DNA from 2 places in the Acidovorax sp. GW821-FHT09B03 genome. Region 1 is predicted to be linked to the other one. Evidence: riboswitches for the same ligand, from Rfam matches in the RefSeq annotation. Region 1 holds a riboswitch; the other holds the start of a gene.

Evidence for each region. Region 1 has a riboswitch for thiamine pyrophosphate ahead of AC07PA_RS13785 (purine-cytosine permease family protein). Riboswitches for the same ligand answer to the same signal wherever they lie in the genome.
Region 2: linked by a shared signal. The riboswitch ahead of thiC (phosphomethylpyrimidine synthase ThiC) and the one ahead of AC07PA_RS13785 (purine-cytosine permease family protein) in region 1 are both predicted to bind thiamine pyrophosphate.

What each region holds. Positions count from the first base shown of each region.
Region 1 is NZ_JBWKPP010000006.1:209,785-214,588, reverse strand. Features, by position in the region: gene thiS (sulfur carrier protein ThiS) at 1-52, opposite strand, end outside; gene AC07PA_RS13795 (FAD-dependent oxidoreductase) at 49-1,176, opposite strand; gene thiD (bifunctional hydroxymethylpyrimidine kinase/phosphomethylpyrimidine kinase) at 1,412-2,275, shown strand; gene AC07PA_RS13785 (purine-cytosine permease family protein) at 2,288-3,574, opposite strand; TPP riboswitch at 3,685-3,788, opposite strand; gene AC07PA_RS13780 (TFIIB-type zinc ribbon-containing protein) at 3,892-4,455, opposite strand; gene AC07PA_RS13775 (esterase-like activity of phytase family protein) at 4,605-4,804, shown strand, end outside.
Region 2 is NZ_JBWKPP010000003.1:85,496-88,482, reverse strand. Features, by position in the region: gene lpxC (UDP-3-O-acyl-N-acetylglucosamine deacetylase) at 1-819, shown strand, start outside; gene AC07PA_RS06845 (hypothetical protein) at 830-1,003, shown strand; TPP riboswitch at 1,035-1,162, shown strand; gene thiC (phosphomethylpyrimidine synthase ThiC) at 1,298-2,987, shown strand, end outside.

The DNA.
Region 1 (4,804 bases):
CGGTGGCGCCCTCGGGCAGCTCGTGCGGGATCTGGTTGATGGAAACGTTCATGGCGATAGGGCGGCCGCAGCCTCGTGGGGCTGTTGCAGCAACTGCAGGTTCAAATCGAATCGGGGGGCGAGGGCGGACCGGCCCGTGCCCAGCACTTCCATCACCACGTCCAGCATGGCCGGCGCGATCATGAAGCCGTGGCGGTACAGGCCGTTGACTTCGAGCACCCCCGGGCGCTGCTGGCGGATGGCGGGCAGGTTGTCCGGCAGGGTGGGGCGGCACTGGGTGGCCACCTCCACGATGCGCGCCTCGGCAAAGCCGCTGTGCACGGCGTAGGCGGCGCTCAGCAGTTCCAGGGTGGAACGCACGCTCGCGGGCGAGAGGTCGTCGGACTCGATCTCGGTCGCGCCGATCACGAAGAGATGGTCTTCCTTGGGCGCGATGTAGATCGGGTAGCGCGGGTGCACCAGGCGCGTGGGGCGCTGCAGCGTGACCTCGGGTGCATGCACACGCACCACCTCGCCGCGCACGCCGCGCAGCGCGCGCCACGGGTCGCGCGCACCCAGGCCGCGGCAGTCCAGCACCCAGTCGGGCTGGCCCGGCTCGCCGGGGGCAAAAGCATCGGGGTGGCGCGGCGCATGCCAGTGCGTGCGCACACCCAGGCGCTGCATCTCGTGCAGCAGGGCGGCCAGCAACTGGCGGTTGTCGAGCTGGCCTTCTCCAGGCAGGTAAAGGCCCTTGGTGAAGCGCCCGGCCAGGGCCGGCTCCACCGTGGCCAGGCCCGTGCCGTCAAGCACCTGCAGCGCTGGCAGATCGGGGATGGCCCGGTGGTTGGTCTGCAACTGGAGGGTGAGGCGCTGGGCCTCGGCCGCATCCTGCCGGTGCCAGACGATGAGCGTGCCTTCCTGCTGGAAGAACACCGGTTGTGCCAACTGCGAAAGCAGTTGTGGCCAGCGCACCAGGGCGTGCTGGCCCATGCGCACCACGCCCGGTTCGGTCACCGCCGACTCCGCCAGCGGCGCCAGCATGGCGGCGGCCACCGTGGCGGCTGACTGCTCGGCCGCAGGGCCCGCGGCGTCGTAGATGTCCACGGCGTGGCCCTGGCGCGCCAGTTCGACGGCCAGCAGCCGGCCCATGAGGCCTGCGCCCAGAATGGCAAACGACGAGGAGGAAGAAAGGGTCATGCGTCCAGCTGTGCAACAACAGGTGGACAAAACGGGATGGCTGCTTACCGTCGCTGTGGAAACTCCCCACGCCAGCATGACCTGGATCGGGTAGCGGGGCCGCACGCAGCCCCAGGGTATTTTCTCAGTCGCACGCCGTATCGGCGGGACACCCCTGTTTCGTCCGTGAACCGCAATTACAGCACATTGCCCCTGCCGTTGGCTGACCCAGGTCATAAGGGATAATTTCGGCCCTATGACTTCAGCCCCTTCCAACGCGGCCGCAGGGCCCTCCACGGCCCCGCGCTATGCGCGCGTGCTCTCGATCGCCGGCTCCGACAGCGGGGGCGGCGCAGGCATCCAGGCCGACCTCAAGACCTTTGCCGCGCTGGGCTGCTACGGCATGACGGCCATCACCGCCATCACCGCGCAGAACACCCGGGGTGTGACGGGCATCCACGGCATTCCGCCCGAAATGCTCAAGGCCCAGATCGACGCCGTGGTGCAGGACATTGGCGTCGATGCGGTGAAGATCGGCATGCTGCATTCGCCCGAGGTGGTGCACGTGGTCGCCAACGCCATCCGCGAGTACCGGCTGCCCCACGTGGTGCTCGACCCGGTGATGGTGGCCACCAGCGGCGACCGCCTGATCGCGCAGGAGACGGTCGGTGTGCTGGTGCGGGAGCTGTTCCCGCTGGCCGAGGTGATCACGCCCAACCTCGACGAGGCCGGCTGGCTGCTGGGCCGCACCCTGGCGGGCATGGATGACCTGGAGCAGGCCGCGCAGGATCTGCTGGGCCTGGGTGCACGCGCCGCGCTGCTCAAGGGCGGTCACCTGCCCGGCGACTGGGTGGTGGATGTGCTGGCCACGGCGCCCGGCCAGGCCGGTCACCGCCTGCAGTCGGCCCGCATCGCCACGCACAATGGCCATGGCACGGGCTGCACGCTGTCGTCCGCCATCGCCGCGCACCTGGCCCTGGGCCAGCCGCTGCAGCAGGCGGTGGAAAGCGCCCGCGCCTACATCCTGGGCGCGATCGCCGCGGGTGCCCAGGTGGTCACCGGTGGCGGCCATGGCCCGCTGAACCATGGCTATGCGCCGGTGGCGCAGCGGGTTTTCTGATCGATCAACCAGTCAGGCTTTGGGTCGTGTTGCCCAGGCCAGAGCGAAGCTGAACACCAGCGCCGGCAGCGCCGATCCCGCGCCCGGCAGCACCAGCGGCGCCACATGGTAGACCGCGATGCCCACCAGCCAGATGGCCACGGGCAGCCAATGGACCTGTGCCGCGCGCTGCAGCAGCGCCGGGGCATCGGTGCCAAAGGCCAGGCGGCCGAGGATCACGCCGAACAGGGGCACGAACACCGAGCTGAGCAGTAGCAGGAAGGGCTCCAGGCTGTGCATGGGCAGCACCAGCGCCAGCGCGGTGCAGCCTGCCGCCATCACGATGCCCCAGCGGCGCACGCCCCAGCGCGGCAGCAGGCTGTGGGCCGACACGGCGCCCGAATAGGCATCGCCGTAGGCGTTGTCTACCTCGTCGATCAGGATCAGCGACAGTGCGATCAGCCCGCCCTGGGCCAGCAGCAGGGCCTGCACCAGGTCCTTGCTCGGCAGGGTCAGCGCCACCAGCACGCCGAGCGTGTAGCACCACATGTTGGCCAGCGCGTAACCCAGCCAGGTGCCGCGCAGCGCCGATCCACCGTGCTTGCCGTGGCGCGCATAGTCGGCCACCAGAGGCAGCCACGAGATGGGCATGGCGATCACCAGGTCCAGCGCAGGCAGCACGCCCATGCCGCCGGCGCCGGGGCGGTTCCACAGCTGATCGAAGCCCTGGGCGTGGGCCAGCGAGAGGAACTGCCAGCTCAGCCACAGCAGCGACAGCACCACCAGTGGCAAGGCCACGCGCGCAATCAGCTTGCGCACCAGCTGCACCATGGATGCGCTGATCAGCAGCATCACCACACCGCCCCACAGCAGCGTGGCCAGCACCGGCCACTGGCTGCCTGCCATGCTGCCCGACTGGCGGCCGATGGCGACCGTGGCCTCGCCCATCACCACCAGCTCGAACGTGCCCCAGCCCACGAGCTGCACGATGTTGAGAATGATGGGCAGGCTGGCAAAGGTGCGGCCATAGACCGCATGCATCAGACCCGCGCTCGCCAGCCCGCTGTCGCAGCCCAGCTTGGCCACCCAGCCGAGCAGGCCCGCACCCACGATGGAGCCGGCGACGATGGCGATCAGCGCCTCCTTGGTGCCCAGCGCCGGCATGAGGTAGCTGCCCACCTGCATGACCAAGAGGCCCACGCCCAGGCTGAACCAGAGCGAGGCATGGTCATGCCACTGGAAGACGCGGCGGTCAGGGCTGACCGGCGCCAGCGCCTCGTTGGCGGGCGCGGCGGTGCTTGCGGGAAGATGGGCTGACATGGCGGTTGGGCTCTCCGTTCAATCAATGGACGACAGAGCAGGGTCGGCAGCGTACTGGCTGGACCCCAACGCACCAGCCCCAGTGCACAGGGAGCGGAGCGCCAGGTTATGGCGTATGCGGACTGCTTCCCTGCGCGAGGATGATCTCAATCAGGTTCAAAGGGACTCTCTCAGTCGGAGCTGCTTGCGCAGGCCGACACCCCTAGCGAAGGCGGATTCTATCTCCGGGTTGCAACCGGGCGTAAAAAGGCCCGCGCGAGGCGGGCCTGGATGCGAGGTAGAAGGCGGTCAACCATGTCGGCCGTGCTGCGCCACCGTCAGGTCTGCGGAGCATCCAGAACGGCACGGCTCAAACCGATGTCTTCCTCAATCTGGGCGATTCGGGCATCGATTTCCGCCAAGGGCTGTTGGATGTCGACGCGGGTGGGCGCCTTGATCGAATAATAGACTGCCAGGGGCGTGCCCAGACTGACCATGGCCCAGACGAACAAGGATTCACCCTCCCTGATGTGCCTGCCGAAAAGGCCAACGACCATGGGAAACAGCAATGCTGCAGCCAGGAACGCGATCGAAGCAATGCTGCTGCGGTGGGCGTTGGCTTTTGCAAACTGCGCGTTCGCCGTGTGGATCAACGCAGCCCTGCCCGCCTGGGCTTCGCCGAGTTCACGGTCCAGCCGCACCAGGGCGAGCTCTGCCGCTGTTCGGTCGGTGCCCCGTTGCACGGCCTTGATTGCGGTCTCCACCTTTCGCAACCAGACGATGCCTCCGGAGCGCTCCACGATCTGCTCGGTCCCACAGTAGCTGCAGGCAAAGCGTTCCAGGTCCTCTCCGATTTGCAGGGGGGCAGAGCAGTTGGCGCACGAAAGTTTCAACAGCGGCACAAGGTGTCCTTGGAAATAGCCAGAAAATTTACCATCACTTGCGTGCCTTGCGGCATCCGGGTGCCTGCATCTCGCGCCACGGGCCGGTCTCCGTTCTGTCACATGCGCTCCCTAGACTCCCCCGCTTTACTCACGAGGGGAAAACCACAATGACAGTTCTTCGCAGTCTCTGGACGCTGGGCGCCGTGTGCGCCGCCACCGCACTGCTCGCCGCCTGTGGCGGCAGCGATGACAACAATGGCGAGCGCTCGGTCGGCTCGCTGCGCCTCATCGGCCAGCAGGTGCTGCCGCGCCGCATGGAGTACCAGGGCACGGTGGTGGGCGGCATCTCGGGCATCGACTACGACGA
Region 2 (2,987 bases), on a different contig from region 1:
GGCATCGTGTTCCGCCGGGTGGACCTGCCGCAGCCGGTGGACATTCCGATCCGGGCTGATGCGGTGACGGACACGCGCCTGGCGTCGACCATCGGCGTCGGCAGCGCCAAGGTGCATACCGTGGAGCACCTGATGTCGGCCTGCGCGGGCCTGGGGCTGGACAACCTCTATGTGGACATCACGGCCGAAGAGGTGCCCATCCTGGATGGGTCCTCGTCGTCCTTCGTGTTCCTGCTGCAGAGTGCGGGCATCGAGCTGCAGAACGCGCCCAAGCGCTTCATCCGCATCAAGCGGCCCGTGGAGGTGCGCGAGGGCAGCGGCGCCCAGGCCAAGTGGGCGCGCCTCGTGCCCTACCATGGCTACAAGCTGAGCTTCGAGATCGATTTCGACCACCCGGCGGTGGATTCCACCGGCCAGCGTGTGGAGTTCGACCTGGGGTCGGGCAACTACAGCCGCGACATCGCGCGCGCGCGCACCTTCGGCTTCACGCGCGACGTGGAGATGATGCGCTCCAACGGTCTGGCCCTGGGCGGCGGGCTGGACAACGCCATCGTGATGGACGACTACAAGGTGCTCAACAGCGACGGCTTGCGCTACGACGACGAATTCGTCAAGCACAAGATCCTCGATGCCATGGGCGACCTGTACATCATCGGCCGGCCCCTGCTGGCCGCCTACAGCGCCTTCCGCTCGGGCCATGCGATGAACAACCTGCTGCTGCGCGAGCTGCTGTCGCAGCCCGATGCCTGGGAAGAGGTCACCTTCGAGGACGAGCGCCAGGCACCGCAGGGCTTTGCACGGCCCGCGCGCGCCTGGTAGGCGCGCCCCCATGCTGCTCTTTCGCTGGATGGTCATGGCGCTGCTGCTGGCAGCGGCGGTGTCCTTCGCCTTCTATGCGGGCACGGGCCAGGCGCACTACAAGCGCTGGGGCCTGGTGGTCCTCAAATGGACCGTCATTGCCGCCGTGTTCTTCTTCGCCGTGGTGATCATCGGACGCATCTGAAACCCTGTTGCAGGCCGGTGTCGATATACTGGCGCCTGCTCCGGGGTGTGCGAAAGCGCTGAGATGCAAAGGGCCTGATGGTTGATCCATCAGGCGGCCTGCGAACCCGACGAACTTGATCCGGTTCATACCGGCGGAAGAAGAGCCGACCTTCATGCCTGCGCGCGCACGCCTTTTTTGGGGAGTGCCACTGCGGGGCATGCCGTCCATGCGCCAGCACTGGCGCGTGCGCGGGGCGCCAGGTCCATTCCGGAGCAAATATTCCTTTGCCACCGGAACCTGGAGACCCGCCCCATGAATGCACCCGATCCCCTTGCCCGCGAAAAATTCGCCGAGCTGCTGGCCGCCGCGCGCGAACCCTTCCCGGCCTCGCACAAGGCCTACCTGCCTGGCCACCTGCACACCGACCTGCGCGTGCCCGTGCGCGACATCGCGCTGACCAATGGCGAGCAGGTCAGTGTCTACGACACCTCGGGGCCCTACACCGATCCCGGTGCCGTGATCGACGTGCGCCGCGGCCTGGCCAGCGTGCGCGGCGGCTGGATCGCCGGCCGGGGCGACACCGAGGCTTACGAGGGCCGCGCGCCCCTGGCTCTGGACGACGGCCAAAAGAGCGAGGATGCCGTGCGCCTGGCCCAGCTGCGCGCCGAGGCGGCCGCCCTGCAGCGCAAGCCGCTGCGCGCACGCAGCGGCGCCAACGTGACGCAGATGCACTACGCCAGGAAAGGCATCGTCACGCCCGAGATGGAGTATGTGGCCATCCGTGAGAACGGCAAGCGCGAATGGATGGCACAGTACCAGGCAGACACCGGCCGCGAGCGCCGCCTGGCCGGCAACCCCATGGGGGCGAGCATTCCGCGGATCATCACGCCCGAGTTCGTGCGCGACGAAGTGGCGCGCGGGCGCGCCATCATCCCGGCCAACATCAACCACCCCGAGGTGGAACCCATGGCCATCGGGCGCAACTTCCTCGTGAAGATCAACGCCAACATCGGCAACTCGGCCGTCACCTCCAGCATCGAGGAAGAGGTCGAAAAGCTGGTCTGGGCCATCCGCTGGGGGGCCGACAACGTGATGGACCTGTCCACCGGCAAGAACATCCACACCACGCGCGACTGGATCGTGCGCAACAGCCCGGTGCCCATCGGCACCGTGCCCATCTACCAGGCCCTGGAGAAGGTCGGCGGTGTGGCCGAGGATCTGACCTGGGCGATCTTCCGTGACACGCTGGTCGAGCAGGCCGAGCAGGGCGTGGACTACTTCACCATCCACGCCGGGGTTCGCCTGGCCTACATCCACCTCACGGCGGCGCGGCGCACGGGCATCGTCTCGCGCGGCGGCTCCATCATGGCCAAGTGGTGCATGGCCCACCACCGCGAGAGCTTCCTGTACGAGCACTTCGAGGACATCTGCGACATCATGAAGGCCTATGACGTGTCCTTCAGCCTGGGCGATGGCCTGCGCCCCGGCTGCGCTTCGGACGCCAACGACGAGGCGCAGTTCGCCGAACTGCACACCCTGGGCGAGTTGACCCAGGTGGCCTGGAAGCACGACGTGCAGACCATGATCGAAGGCCCCGGCCACGTGCCCATGCACATGATCCAGGCCAACATGACCGAGCAGCTCCGAACCTGCCACGAGGCGCCTTTCTACACCCTGGGCCCGCTGACCATCGACATCGCGCCGGGCTACGACCACATCGCCTCGGCCATCGGCGCGGCCATGATCGGCTGGATGGGCACGGCCATGCTGTGCTATGTGACGCCCAAGGAGCACCTGGGACTGCCCGACCGCGACGATGTCAAGCAGGGCATCATTGCCTACAAGATCGCCGCGCATGCGGCCGACGTGGCCAAGGGGCACCCGGGTGCCCGGGCGCGTGATGACGCGTTGAGCCAGGCGCGCTTCGACTTCCGCTGGCAGGACCAGTTCAACCTTGGCCTGGACCCCGAGACGGCCCAGGAGTACCACGACGAGACCCTGC